DNA from 3 places in the Streptomyces sp. NPDC002055 genome. Region 3 is predicted to be linked to each of the others. Evidence: riboswitches for the same ligand, from Rfam matches in the RefSeq annotation. Region 3 holds a riboswitch; each other region holds the start of a gene.
What was found. A riboswitch is a leader RNA that binds a small molecule or an ion and turns the genes downstream of it on or off. The one in region 3 is predicted to bind glycine.
Positions count from the first base shown of each region.

Region 1 (3,913 bases), on a different contig from region 3:
CGAGGTATAGCTGTGCTGCTCCGTCATGCTCATCGGGCCCCACCACGTCTCGTCCGAACTGCACAGGAACCCTAGCGGTTGCGGGCCGCGGGAGCTCCCCTGGGGTGACCGGATTTCTGTCGGGAACCTCCAGGACGCGCCGGACCTTTCCGCCATTTGGCGCCGTCCCGCCCGCCGCGGACGGACGGATCCTCCGGACGGGGGCGCTCCGGAACCGTCCGGGACCGCTGCGGAGCGGCTGCGGAACCGTCGGGTCCGCCTGCCGGGCCCCGGTCCGGGTCCCGGTCCGGGTCCCGGTCCGGGTCCGGGTCCCGGTCCGTGTTCGTTCGGCACCGGTCAGGGGCGGTCGCGGACGGCCGGTGACCGCCTGCGTCGGTCAGTCGAACCCGATGCCGGAGAGTGTGGTCGCGGCCCGGCGGTCCAGCAGGACGGCCGAGGCGCAGCCGTCCGGCAGCCGCCCGGCCTCCAGCTCCCGGACCAGCCGCCCCACGGCGCGCCGGTGCCGGGCGAAGGCGTATCCGGAGACCCCGCGCCCGCGCGAGGCCTGCCCCTCCAGGGCGACCCGCGGCTCCACGTCGAGCAGCGCCAGGTGCAGGGAGCGGCCGCGCCGGCGGGCGTCGCGGGCCAGCCAGCGGCGCACCCAGACGAGGCTGCCGCAGTCGTGCACCACGACGCTGTCGCCGGAGCGCAGCGCGCGGCGCAGCCCGGCGTAGTGCGCCAGGCGGACGAGGGGGCGGTAGACGGCGTACGGGAGCAGCGCGGGCATCCTGCGCTCCCAGCGGTCCCTGGTGTCCTGCGAGTCCACCCGGTGGACCCGGGCCCCGCCGTGCTCCGGGGCGCCGGCCGCCCGCCGGATCAGGGTGCTCTTGCCGCTGCCGGGCAGGCCGGAGACGACGAGCACGTCCCCGGCGGGGTAGCGCAGCGCGGCGGCCGGGCGCCCGCGCAGCTCCGTGGTGCCGGCCAGGCGGCCGGGGCGGACGACGCCCGGGGCGGCCGGGGCTCCCGGGCCCGTCTGGCTGGGCACCGCGCCGAGCCCGACCCCCGAGGCTGTCGCAAACGTTCCGTGGCTCTGCACCGTGATCGTCCTCCCAGGTCCGGTCACTGCGGCTGCCGCAGAGTTTCAAGAAAAGGTAATGCCATACAACCGCCTTATCCCCCGCCCGCAGGGTCCGAAAGTGTCACAGGCGTGCAATGATGTGCGCGCAAACTCCATACCGGCCGCTTGTAACCCGCGCGGGAGAGTCTCCGGACCGGCAGTGAGCCGGGCGCCGGAGCGCCGAAGGAGCAAGTCCTCCCTTGAATCTCTCAGGCCCCGTACCGCGCAGGCGAGGCACATCTGAAAAGCGGGCCGCCGTGGAGCGGTCCCACCCAAGGTGCAAGCTGTGACCCGCCTGCCGGGTCGTGGCGAACCTCTCAGGTTCCGATGACAGATGGGGAGGCTGTGTTGTTGTCGACAGAGCCTCGCCACCCTTGCTTGGGAGCCTGAACATGACCGATGCATCACGCCGTACCGCCCTCGACGCACTGCACCGCGGGCTCGGCGCCACCATGACCGACTTCGCCGGCTGGGACATGCCGCTGCGCTACGGCAGCGAGCGCGACGAGCACCTGGCGGTGCGGACCCGCGCCGGACTCTTCGACCTCTCCCACATGGGTGAGATCACCCTGACCGGCCCGGAGGCCGGGGCGCTGCTGGACTACTCCCTGGTCGGCAATCTCTCCGCGCTCGCTCCCGGCCGCGCCCGCTACACCATGATCTGCGACGACCGGGGCGGCATCCTCGACGACCTGATCGTCTACCGGCTGGCCGACGAGGAGTTCATGGTCGTCGCCAACGCCTCGAACGCGCAGGTCGTGCTGGACGCGCTGACCGAGCGCGCGGCGGGCTTCGCGGGCGCCGCCGTGCGGGACGACCGGGAGGCGTACGCCCTGCTGGCCGTCCAGGGACCGGAGTCCCCCGGCATCCTGAAGTCGCTGACCGACGCCGACCTGGACGGGCTGAAGTACTACGCCGGACTGCCCGGCACGGTGGCCGGGGTGTCCGCGCTGATCGCCCGGACCGGCTACACCGGCGAGGACGGCTTCGAGCTGTTCGTGGCGCCCGGCGACGCCGAGGCTCTGTGGCAGGCGCTGACGGAGGCGGGCAAGGACGCGGGCCTGGTGCCGTGCGGCCTGTCCTGCCGGGACACCCTGCGCCTGGAGGCGGGCATGCCGCTGTACGGGCACGAGCTGACCACGGACACCACCCCGTTCGACGCGGGGCTGGGCCGGGTCGTGAAGTTCGAGAAGACCACCAACGACGGCCGCTTCGTCGGCCGTGAGGCCTTGGAGGCCGCGGCGAAGCGGGCCGAGGAGGCCCCGCCGCGCAAGCTGGTCGGCCTGATCGCCGAGGGCCGCCGGGTGCCGCGCGCCGGGTACCCGGTGGTGGCCGCCGGCTCCGGCACCGTGATCGGCGAGGTCACTTCGGGCGCCCCCTCGCCCACCCTCGGCAAGCCCGTCGCCATCGCCTATGTGGACGCCGAGCACGCCGCGCCCGGCACCGAGGGGGTCGCGGTGGACATCCGCGGCAGCCACGAGCTGTACGAGGTCGTCGCCCTGCCGTTCTACAAGCGGCAGCGCTGACGTCCCCGCCGGTCCCCACCAGCGGCGCGCTGACGTCGCGGCCTGTCCGCGCCACCCCGACGGGCACCGGTCACCGGCCGGTCACCCACTGCCGACCGGTTGTCGGGAATCTCTCGTCACGGCCGTCCCATCTGTCAAGACCCGGCACCACAGCACGCCCCCTCATCCAGGAGAATCAGGTCATGAGCAACCCCCAGCAGCTGCGCTACAGCAAGGAGCACGAGTGGCTCACCGTCGCCGAGGACGGTGTGTCGACCGTGGGCATCACCTCGCACGCCGCCGACGCGCTCGGTGACGTCGTCTACGTCCAGCTCCCGGAGGCCGGCGACACCGTCACCGCGGGCGAGTCCTGCGGTGAGCTGGAGTCGACCAAGTCGGTCAGCGATCTGTACTCCCCGGTCACCGGCGAGGTCACCGAGATCAACCAGGACGTCGTGGACGACCCCGCGCTGGTGAACTCCGCCCCCTTCGAGGGCGGCTGGCTGTTCAAGGTGAGGGTCACTGACGAGCCGGCGGACCTGCTCTCCGCCGACGAGTACACCGCCTTCACCGGCAACTGATCCGCCCACCCGTCGCCCGATTGGGATCCTGATGTCGCTTCTCAACCAGTCCCTGCACGAGCTCGACCCGGACGTCGCCGCCGCCGTCGACGCCGAACTCGACCGCCAGCAGTCCACGCTCGAGATGATCGCCTCGGAGAACTTCGCTCCGGTCGCGGTCCTCGAGGCGCAGGGCTCGGTGCTGACCAACAAGTACGCCGAGGGCTACCCGGGCCGCCGCTACTACGGCGGCTGTGAGCACGTCGATGTGATCGAGCAGCTCGCGATCGACCGCATCAAGGAGCTCTTCGGGGCCGAGCACGCGAACGTCCAGCCGCACTCCGGCGCCCAGGCGAACGCCGCGGCGATGTTCGCCCTGCTCTCCCCCGGTGACACCATCCTGGGTCTGAACCTCGCCCACGGCGGGCACCTGACCCACGGCATGAAGATCAACTTCTCCGGCAAGCTCTACAACGTGGCCGCCTACCACGTCGACGAGAAGACCAACCTGGTCGACATGGACGAGGTCGAGCGCCTCGCCAAGGAGCACCGGCCGAAGCTGATCGTCGCGGGCTGGTCCGCCTACCCGCGGCAGCTGGACTTCGCGGCGTTCCGGCGGATCGCCGACGAGGTCGGCGCGTACCTGATGGTCGACATGGCGCACTTCGCGGGCCTGGTGGCCGCGGGGCTGCACCCGAGCCCGGTGCCGCACGCCCACGTCGTGACCACCACCACCCACAAGACGCTGGGCG
Region 1 covers NZ_JBEOXS010000056.1:14,132-18,044, reverse strand. The annotation lists gene ABT112_RS27565 (enhanced serine sensitivity protein SseB) at 1-27, opposite strand, end outside; gene ABT112_RS27560 (AAA family ATPase) at 377-1,081, opposite strand; glycine riboswitch at 1,225-1,330, shown strand; gene gcvT (glycine cleavage system aminomethyltransferase GcvT) at 1,489-2,622, shown strand; gene gcvH (glycine cleavage system protein GcvH) at 2,805-3,182, shown strand; gene glyA (serine hydroxymethyltransferase) at 3,214-3,913, shown strand, end outside.
Region 1: linked by a shared signal. The riboswitch ahead of gcvT (glycine cleavage system aminomethyltransferase GcvT) and the one ahead of gcvP (aminomethyl-transferring glycine dehydrogenase) in region 3 are both predicted to bind glycine.

Region 2 (3,913 bases), on a different contig from region 3:
CTTGGCGTGCAGGTCCTCGACGTCGACGTCGCCGTCCTCGCGGGTCTTGACGACCACGACCTTCATCCCGGCCATCACGGCGCTGGCAGCGTTGGTGCCGTGCGCCGAGGAGGGGATCAGGCAGACGGTGCGCTGATCGTCGCCGTTGGCCCGGTGGTACGCCCGGACGGCCAGCAGACCGGCCAGCTCGCCCTGGGAGCCCGCGTTGGGCTGAAGGGAGACCTTGTCGTAGCCGGTGACCTCGGCGAGCCGCTCCTCGAGCTCACGGATGAGGGTCAGATAGCCCCCGGCCTGCTCGACCGGCGCGAACGGGTGCAGCGCCCCGAACTGCGGCCAGGTGACCGGCTCCATCTCCGTGGTCGCGTTGAGCTTCATGGTGCAGGAGCCGAGCGGGATCATCCCGCGGTCCAGCGCGTAGTCCCGGTCGGAGAGGCGGCGCAGGTAGCGCAGCATCGCGGTCTCGGAGCGGTGCTGGTGGAACACCGGGTGGGTGAGGTACTCGCCCCGGCGGAGCAGGGCCTCGGGGAGGGTGTCCTCCGCCGTGGCGTCCAGGGCCTCGATGTCCGCCTCGACGCCGAACGCGCCCCAGACAGCCGCCACCTGGTCACGGAGGGTGGTCTCGTCGCAGGAAATGCCGACGAGGTCGGCGTCGACCTGCCGCAGGTTGACCCCGGCCTTGCGAGCGGCGGCCACGACCTCGGCGGCGCGGCCCGGCACCCGGGCGGTCACGGTGTCGAAGTACGCGCCGTGCACGATCTCCACGCCCCCGGCCCGCAGGCCCGCCGCGAGCAGCGTGGCGTAGCGGTGGGTGCGGCGGGCGATGCCTGCGAGCCCGTCCGGGCCGTGGTAGACGGCGTACAGCCCGGCCATGACGGCGAGCAGGACCTGCGCGGTGCAGATGTTGCTCGTCGCCTTCTCCCGGCGGATGTGCTGCTCACGGGTCTGCAGCGCCAGCCGGTACGCCTTGGTGCCGTCGGCGTCCACGGAGACTCCGACCAGTCGGCCGGGGAGGCTGCGGGCGAACGTGTCGCGCACGGCCATGAAGCCGGCGTGCGGGCCGCCGAAGCCCATGGGGACGCCGAACCGCTGGCTGTTGCCCACCGCGATGTCCGCGCCCAGCTCGCCGGGCGAGGTGAGCACGGTGAGGGCGAGGAGGTCGGCGGCGACCGTGACGATCGCGCCCAGCTCATGGGCCCGCTCGATGACCGGACGCAGGTCGCGCACCTGCCCGGAGGCGCCCGGGTACTGGAGCAGCACACCGAAGACACCGCGCTCGGCGACGTCCGCCGGGATGCCCTCGGAGAGGTCGGCGACGACGACCTCGACGCCCGTCGGCTCGGCGCGGGTCTCGATGACGGCGATGGTCTGCGGCAGACAGTCGGCGTCGATCAGGAAGACGCCGTTCTTCACCTTGCCGACCCGGCGGGAAAGCGCCATGGCCTCGGCGGCGGCCGTGCCCTCGTCGAGCAGCGAGGCGCCCGAGGTGGGGAGCCCGGTCAGGTCCGCGACGACGGTCTGGAAGTTCAGCAGCGCCTCGAGGCGGCCCTGCGAGATCTCCGGCTGGTACGGCGTGTACGCCGTGTACCAGGCGGGGTTCTCCATCACGTTGCGGAGGATCACCGGCGGGGTGAAGGTGCCGTGGTAGCCGAGGCCGATCATCGGCGCCAGCACCTCGTTGCGCTCGGCGAGGCCGCGCAGCTCGGCGAGGACCTCCGCCTCGGTGCGGGCGTCCGGCAGGTCCAGCTCCCCGGCGTTCTTGATCACGTCGGGGACGGCGGCGGCGGTGAGTTCGTCCAGGGAGCCGTAGCCCACCTGGGCGAGCATCTTCGCCTGCGCCTCGCTGTCGGGTCCGATGTGGCGCTGCTCGAAGGGAGTGCCACGTTCCAGCTGGGAGAGTGGGATGCGATCGGCGGTCATCTGCGGAGGCCTCCTGGTCGACGCGACCTGCGAGGGGCACCACGGCACGGGTGCCCCGACGGCCTCCCCCTCTGTCATCTCGACCTGAGAGCTTCACCGGTCCGCCGGGGCGGTCCGGTTTTCACCGTCGGTGAGGAGGGGTTCCGGCGCAATACACGGCCGATGCCCGCCCTGCTTTCCAGAGTGACCTCGTCCGTGCGGTACGTGTGCCTGAGAGATTCCGGGGAGGATTTGCTCCTTCGGCGCCTCCTCTTGCTGGTGGAGGACTCTCCCGCACGGGGTCTGCAGCCATTTGCCAGCGTACCAGTGGCTCTCCGGGCCGGTCGCTCGAGTGGCCGAGGGGCGGAATGTGCCCTTTCGTAGTTCTCGTAGAGGATCTGCGAACAGCGGGAGGGACCGTGCAGACCGATATCGATCCGCGGAGCCTGATCGGCCGCAAGGCATTCGACCTCGACGGAGCGAAAATCGGCACCGTGGACGAGGTGTACCTGGACGACGCGACCGGCCTCCCGGAGTGGGCCGCGGTGCGCACCGGCCTGTTCGGGCGCGACGCCTTCGTCCCGCTGGAGCCCAGCGAGATCGTCGACGACACCCTGCGCGTCCCCTACCACCGCGCGCTGATCAAGCGCGCACCCGACTTCGGCGTCGGCCGCCACCTCTCGCCGGAGCAGGAGCTGCAGCTCTACCACCACTACGGGCTCGACGCCACGTCCCCGGAGGACGGGCCGGGCCCCGACGACCAGGACTTCGGGCGGCTGGCGGGCAACGACGACTGACCGCCCGCAGCGGTCACCTCCGGCCGGCCCTCCGGAGCAGCGGCCTCCCCCGGGCCGCCGGGTTTCAGCGGCAGCGGCTCGGACGGCTCCAGGTCCGGGTCGTCGACGGGGAAGGTCCGCACCCGGCCGGGCGCCGACCAGGGCTGTTCGAACCGCACGGTGACCCTGCCCACGCCGCTGCCCTGCACCCAGCCGGGCCCCAGCTCCGCATGGCGCACATCGTGCCCCGGCACCCAGCGGCGCACCTGCTCCACCGTGGTCTCCCCAGCTTCCGGCGCCACCGGGGCGGGCTCCGCCTGCGACTCCTCGGCCCGCTCCACGTCCCCGGCGGCCGCAGCCGCGGCCGCCTCCAGCGCCGCGGCGGCCTCTGCCGTGGCGGCCTGGGCGAACAGATCCTCCTGCGTGAAGTCGGCCAGCCCCGTGACCCCGACACCCAGCAGCCGCACGCCCCCGGTGGTGTCCACGAGCTCCAGGAGCCGCGCGGCGGCCTCCCGGATGACCGTGGGGTCGTCGGTGGGGCCGCGCTGGGTCTCGGACCGGGTCAGCGTGGAGAAGTCGTACCGCCGCACCTTGAGCACGACCGTGCGGCCGGACCGCCCGGCCGCCCGCAGCCGCTGCACACAGCGCTCCGCCAGGCGCACCACCTCGGCCCTCACCTGCGCCCGGTCGTGGAGATCGACGTCGAAGGTGTCCTCGACGGAAACCGACTTGGCGTCCCGCTCGGCGATCACGGGGCGGTCGTCCCGCCCGCTCGCCATCGTGTGGAGCGAGCTGCCGTGCGCCCGCCCCAGCAGCCGCACCAGCTCCTCCTCACCGGCTTCCACGATCTCCCCGACCGTGTGGATGCCGGCCCGGCGCAAGTGCTCGGCGGTGGCCGGGCCGACGCCCGGCAGGGTGCGCACCGTCAGCGGTGCCAGCAGCTCGCGTTCGGTGCCCGGGGCTATCAGCGTCAGTCCGTCCGGCTTGGCCTGCTCGGAGGCGATCTTGGCCAGCATCTTGGATCCCGCCAGCCCCACCGAGCCACTGAGCCCGGTGGCGGCCCGGATGTCGGCCCGCAGCCGCTCGCCCACGGCCCGCGCCGAGGCCTCGGAGTCCGCCGCCCCCTCCGCCTCCAGGTCCACGAACGCCTCGTCCAGGCTCAGCGGCTCCACCAGGGGCGAGAGGCCGTGCAGCAGCTCCATGACGGCGTCGCTGACCTGGCGGTACAGCGAGAAGCGCGG
Region 2 covers NZ_JBEOXS010000036.1:9,491-13,403, reverse strand. The annotation lists gene gcvP (aminomethyl-transferring glycine dehydrogenase) at 1-1,917, opposite strand, end outside; glycine riboswitch at 2,106-2,201, opposite strand; gene ABT112_RS22185 (PRC-barrel domain-containing protein) at 2,316-2,693, shown strand; gene ABT112_RS22180 (DNA polymerase IV) at 2,609-3,913, opposite strand, start outside.
Region 2: linked by a shared signal. The riboswitch ahead of gcvP (aminomethyl-transferring glycine dehydrogenase) and the one ahead of gcvP (aminomethyl-transferring glycine dehydrogenase) in region 3 are both predicted to bind glycine.

Region 3 (3,913 bases):
CGCTCGGCGAGTGGTGGGACTCGCCGGTCAACTCCTTCGCCTTCCGGCCGCGGCTGTACTGGACGCACACCCAGTGGCCGCCGAGCATCGCCGGGGACGAGCTTCCGGACGACACCCCGCATCTCGGCGCGGACGAGGACCTGCGGGTCTGCGTCTTCATGTCCGAGTACCAGTACTGCAATCAGTGGGGTTACCTCGCCGCGGAGGCCGGCCGGCCGGATCCGCGGGTCTTCGTCAGCACCGGTGACGGCTGGGTGGTGCAGTCCCGCTCCCTCTCGGAGTTCTTCCTCCAGCTGGCCATGGAGCGGATGCCGGGGAACTTCGGCTGGAGCCTGCGGATCCACCGCACGGTGGTGGAGGACGACGCGGCGATCGTCGAGCGGCTCCGCGCGTCCTACCGGGAGCTGGGACTGCTGCCGTGGCAGGAGATGGGCACCGACGCGCTGTCGTACGGCGGACCGGACGCGCTGATCCGCCACGGCCGGGGCCCGGGCGCGGACTTCGCGATCGTGATCCACGGACGCACGCGCGAGGCGCTGGTCCAGGTCGCCGACACCCTGGGAGTCCCGTACGAGGACGGGGACATCAAGGGGCCCAGCGAGGTGCCGGCGCCCCTGGAGGACCTTCGCCCGGTGGCACTCGCGGCCGGGGACACCGACGACCGGGGACGGTGGACGGTGGTGTCGGCGGGCGCCGCGCCGGAGGAGCCCGCCGTTCCCCGCGTGACCGGCCTCGACGAGGTGACCGGCCGTACGGTGGTGACGGCCGATCAGGACGGGACCACGGTCGTCGCGGGGGATCGTGACGGAGCGATCCACCTCTGGGCGACGGATGGTGAGGCGCCGTCCGAGGCCGAGAGCCGTGCCCTGCACCGCGCGCCGGTGACCGGGGCCGGCTGCGTACGGATGGACAGCGGCCGGCGCGTGGTGGTCAGCGGCGACTCGAACGGCGTCCTCCGCTTCTGGCTGACGGACAAGGCCCCGCGGCGGAGCCCGTTCGACCGCAGGCGGACGGCGGTCACGGCGGTCGCCGCCGGGAAGCCCGGCACCGGCCCGGCGGTGGCGGCCGCGTGGGCGGACGGCCTGGTCCGCGTGTGGGACCTCTACACCGACGTCGTCGCGGATCTGCGGCTCGGCACCGGGATCCAGGGCCTGGCCCTGGACGCCGACGGCCTGCTGCGGGTGACCGGCCCGGACGGCACCGCCGTGCTGCGGCTGGACCTGGACCGGCTCTGGCCGACGCGGAAGATGCGGGAGCAGCTCGACGAGATCGACTGGAGCTCCTTCTGGACCGCGCGCGGGCCGGCCGACGAGAACGGCGTGTCCGACCTGATCGTCCGGATCGGCTCCGATGACGAGGCCACGGCCAAGCAGGCCGTCCACGACCTGTACCGGCTGATCGTGTCCAAGGACGGCTCCCTGACGGCGGCCGCCCCCGCCGTACCGTTCCTGGTCGAGCTCATGACCGACCCGGCCAACCGGGCCCGCGGGACCCTGCTGCTCCTCATCGCCGATATCGCCGACCTCCCGGACGCCCGGGGCGACCGGGGCCGGGCGCAGCGCGCGGCGGTTCAGGAGGCACTGCCCGTCCTGCTGCCGCTGCTGGAGGACGACGACACGTCCGTGCGGTGGGCCGCCGGGGAGCTCCAGCGGATCTGCGCCGGGCCGACGGCGTAGCGACCCTCGCGTCGCCCGGCGGAGCCGACGGCTCCGCCGGGCGAGGCCGGCCGTGCGGGGGCAACCGCACCGGGGGCGAGCGCCGCTCCGACCGGCACTGGAAGCGAGCGCCGTTCCCCTCGACCGGACCGGGAGCACGTGCCGTTCCCCTCGACCGGCACCGGGGCGAGCGTCGCTCCCCTGTGCCGGGAACGGCGCTCGCGGTCGGTGCCGCGTCACGGATCCGGCCGAACGCTGGACACTACTTGCGAGTAGTCCGGCGCTCGCCCGTGCCGAGCAGCGTTTGTGCAGCTCAGAGTGCCCGTCCTGGGCAGATGCCGTTACGGGAGCGTCCACCGAGCAGACTCTTGACGGCGGTGTTCCGGTGCCCGTACGTTGCCTCCCGAAAGACCCGACAACCGCATACACCGCTGACGATTCTGCGCGGGAGAGCTCACGTCGTCCCACGACGTGGCGCCGAAGGCCGCTGTACCCCCGGCCTCACCGCCGGGCCCGACAACTCCACATCGCGCTGTTCGAACCGAAGCGGGAGAGCCCTCGCCCACCCTTGGCGAGGCGCCGAAGGAGCAACTCTCCCCAGAATCTCTCAGGCCCCACTACCGCTTCGGCCAGGCGACTCTGGAAAGACAGGACGTCATGTCCTGCGCCCACGGTGCAAACCGCCGGACCCGGTGGTGAAGCTCTCAGGTACCGATGACAGAGCGGGGAGGCCACCCGTCCCCGGCACCGCGATCGCGGTGCCCCCACAGGGAGCCTCCCACCATGACCTTTCCCGAGTCCTCCGCGTCGGGTGCGTTCGCCACCCGTCACATCGGTGTCGACGACGCCGACCGCGCCGCCATGCTGTCCGAAGTCGGCTACCCGACGCTCGCCGCCCTCATCGACGCCGCCGTCCCGAGCGGCATCCGGAGCCCGTCCGGCCTGAACCTGCCCCCCGCCGCCACCGAGGCCGAGGCCCGCTCCGAACTGCAGGAGCTCGCGGGCCGGAACACCGTGGCCGTCCCGATGAACGGACTGGGCTACCACGCGACCACCACACCCGCCGTGATCCGGCGCAACGTGCTGGAGGACCCGTCGTGGTACACCGCTTACACGCCGTACCAGCCGGAGATCAGCCAGGGCCGGCTCGAAGCACTGATCAACTTCCAGACCATGGTCGGAGACCTCACCGGACTGCCGACCGCCAACGCGTCGCTGCTCGACGAGGGCACGGCGGTCGCCGAGGCCGTCACGGTCATGCGCCGCGTCGCCCGCAAGGGCCGCCCCCGCGTCCTGGTCGACCGCGACACCCTGCCGCAGACCCTCGACGTCCTGCGCACCCGTGCGGCCGCGGTCGGCGTCGAGGTCGTCGAGATCGACGTCGCCGAACCGCTGCCGGAGGACGACTTCTTCGGAGTGGTGCTGTCCTACCCCGGCTGCTCGGGAGCCGTCCGCGACCTGCGCCGGGTGACCGCCGCGGCACGGGAGCGCGGGGCGCTGGTCACGGTGGCCGCCGACCTGCTGGCGCTCACGCTGCTCGTGCCGCCGGGGGAGTTCGGCGCCGACATCGTCGTGGGCTCGTCCCAGCGGTTCGGTGTCCCGCTGTTCTACGGCGGGCCGCACGCGGGCTGCATCGCGGTCCGCGGAGGGCTCGAACGCCACCTGCCCGGCCGGCTCGTGGGCGTGTCCGTGGACAACGCCGGACGGCCGGCGTACCGCCTCGCCCTGCAGACCCGCGAGCAGCACATCCGCCGCGACAAGGCGACCTCCAACATCTGCACGGCGCAGGTCCTGCTCGCCGTGGTCGCCTCGATGTACGCCGTGTACCACGGCCCCGACGGCCTGACCTCGATCGCCCGACGGACGCACCGGCACGCCACACGCATCGCCGCGGGTCTGCGGGACAGCGGGATCACGGTGGTGCACCGGGAGTTCTTCGACACCCTGCTCGTACGGGTCCCCGGCCGCGCCGAGGAGGTCGTCGCGGCCGCGCACGACCGGGGGCTGCTGCTGCGGCTGGTGGACGGCGACCACGTCGGCGTCTCCTGCTCCGAGGCCACCTCCCCGGACCACGTCCGTCGGGTGTTCGCCGCCTTCGGCGCGGCGGGGGACGAGGCGGGGGACGACCCGGACCGGCCGGCGGCCGGCGCTCCGACGGCGCTTCCGGAGGACCTGCGGCGCACATCCCCCTTCCTCACCCACCCGGTCTTCCACCGGCACCGTTCGGAGACCGCGATGCTGCGCTATCTGCGCAAGCT
Region 3 covers NZ_JBEOXS010000046.1:24,926-28,838, reverse strand. The annotation lists gene ABT112_RS25235 (WD40 repeat domain-containing protein) at 1-1,676, shown strand, start outside; glycine riboswitch at 2,193-2,288, shown strand; glycine riboswitch at 2,289-2,386, shown strand; gene gcvP (aminomethyl-transferring glycine dehydrogenase) at 2,439-3,913, shown strand, end outside.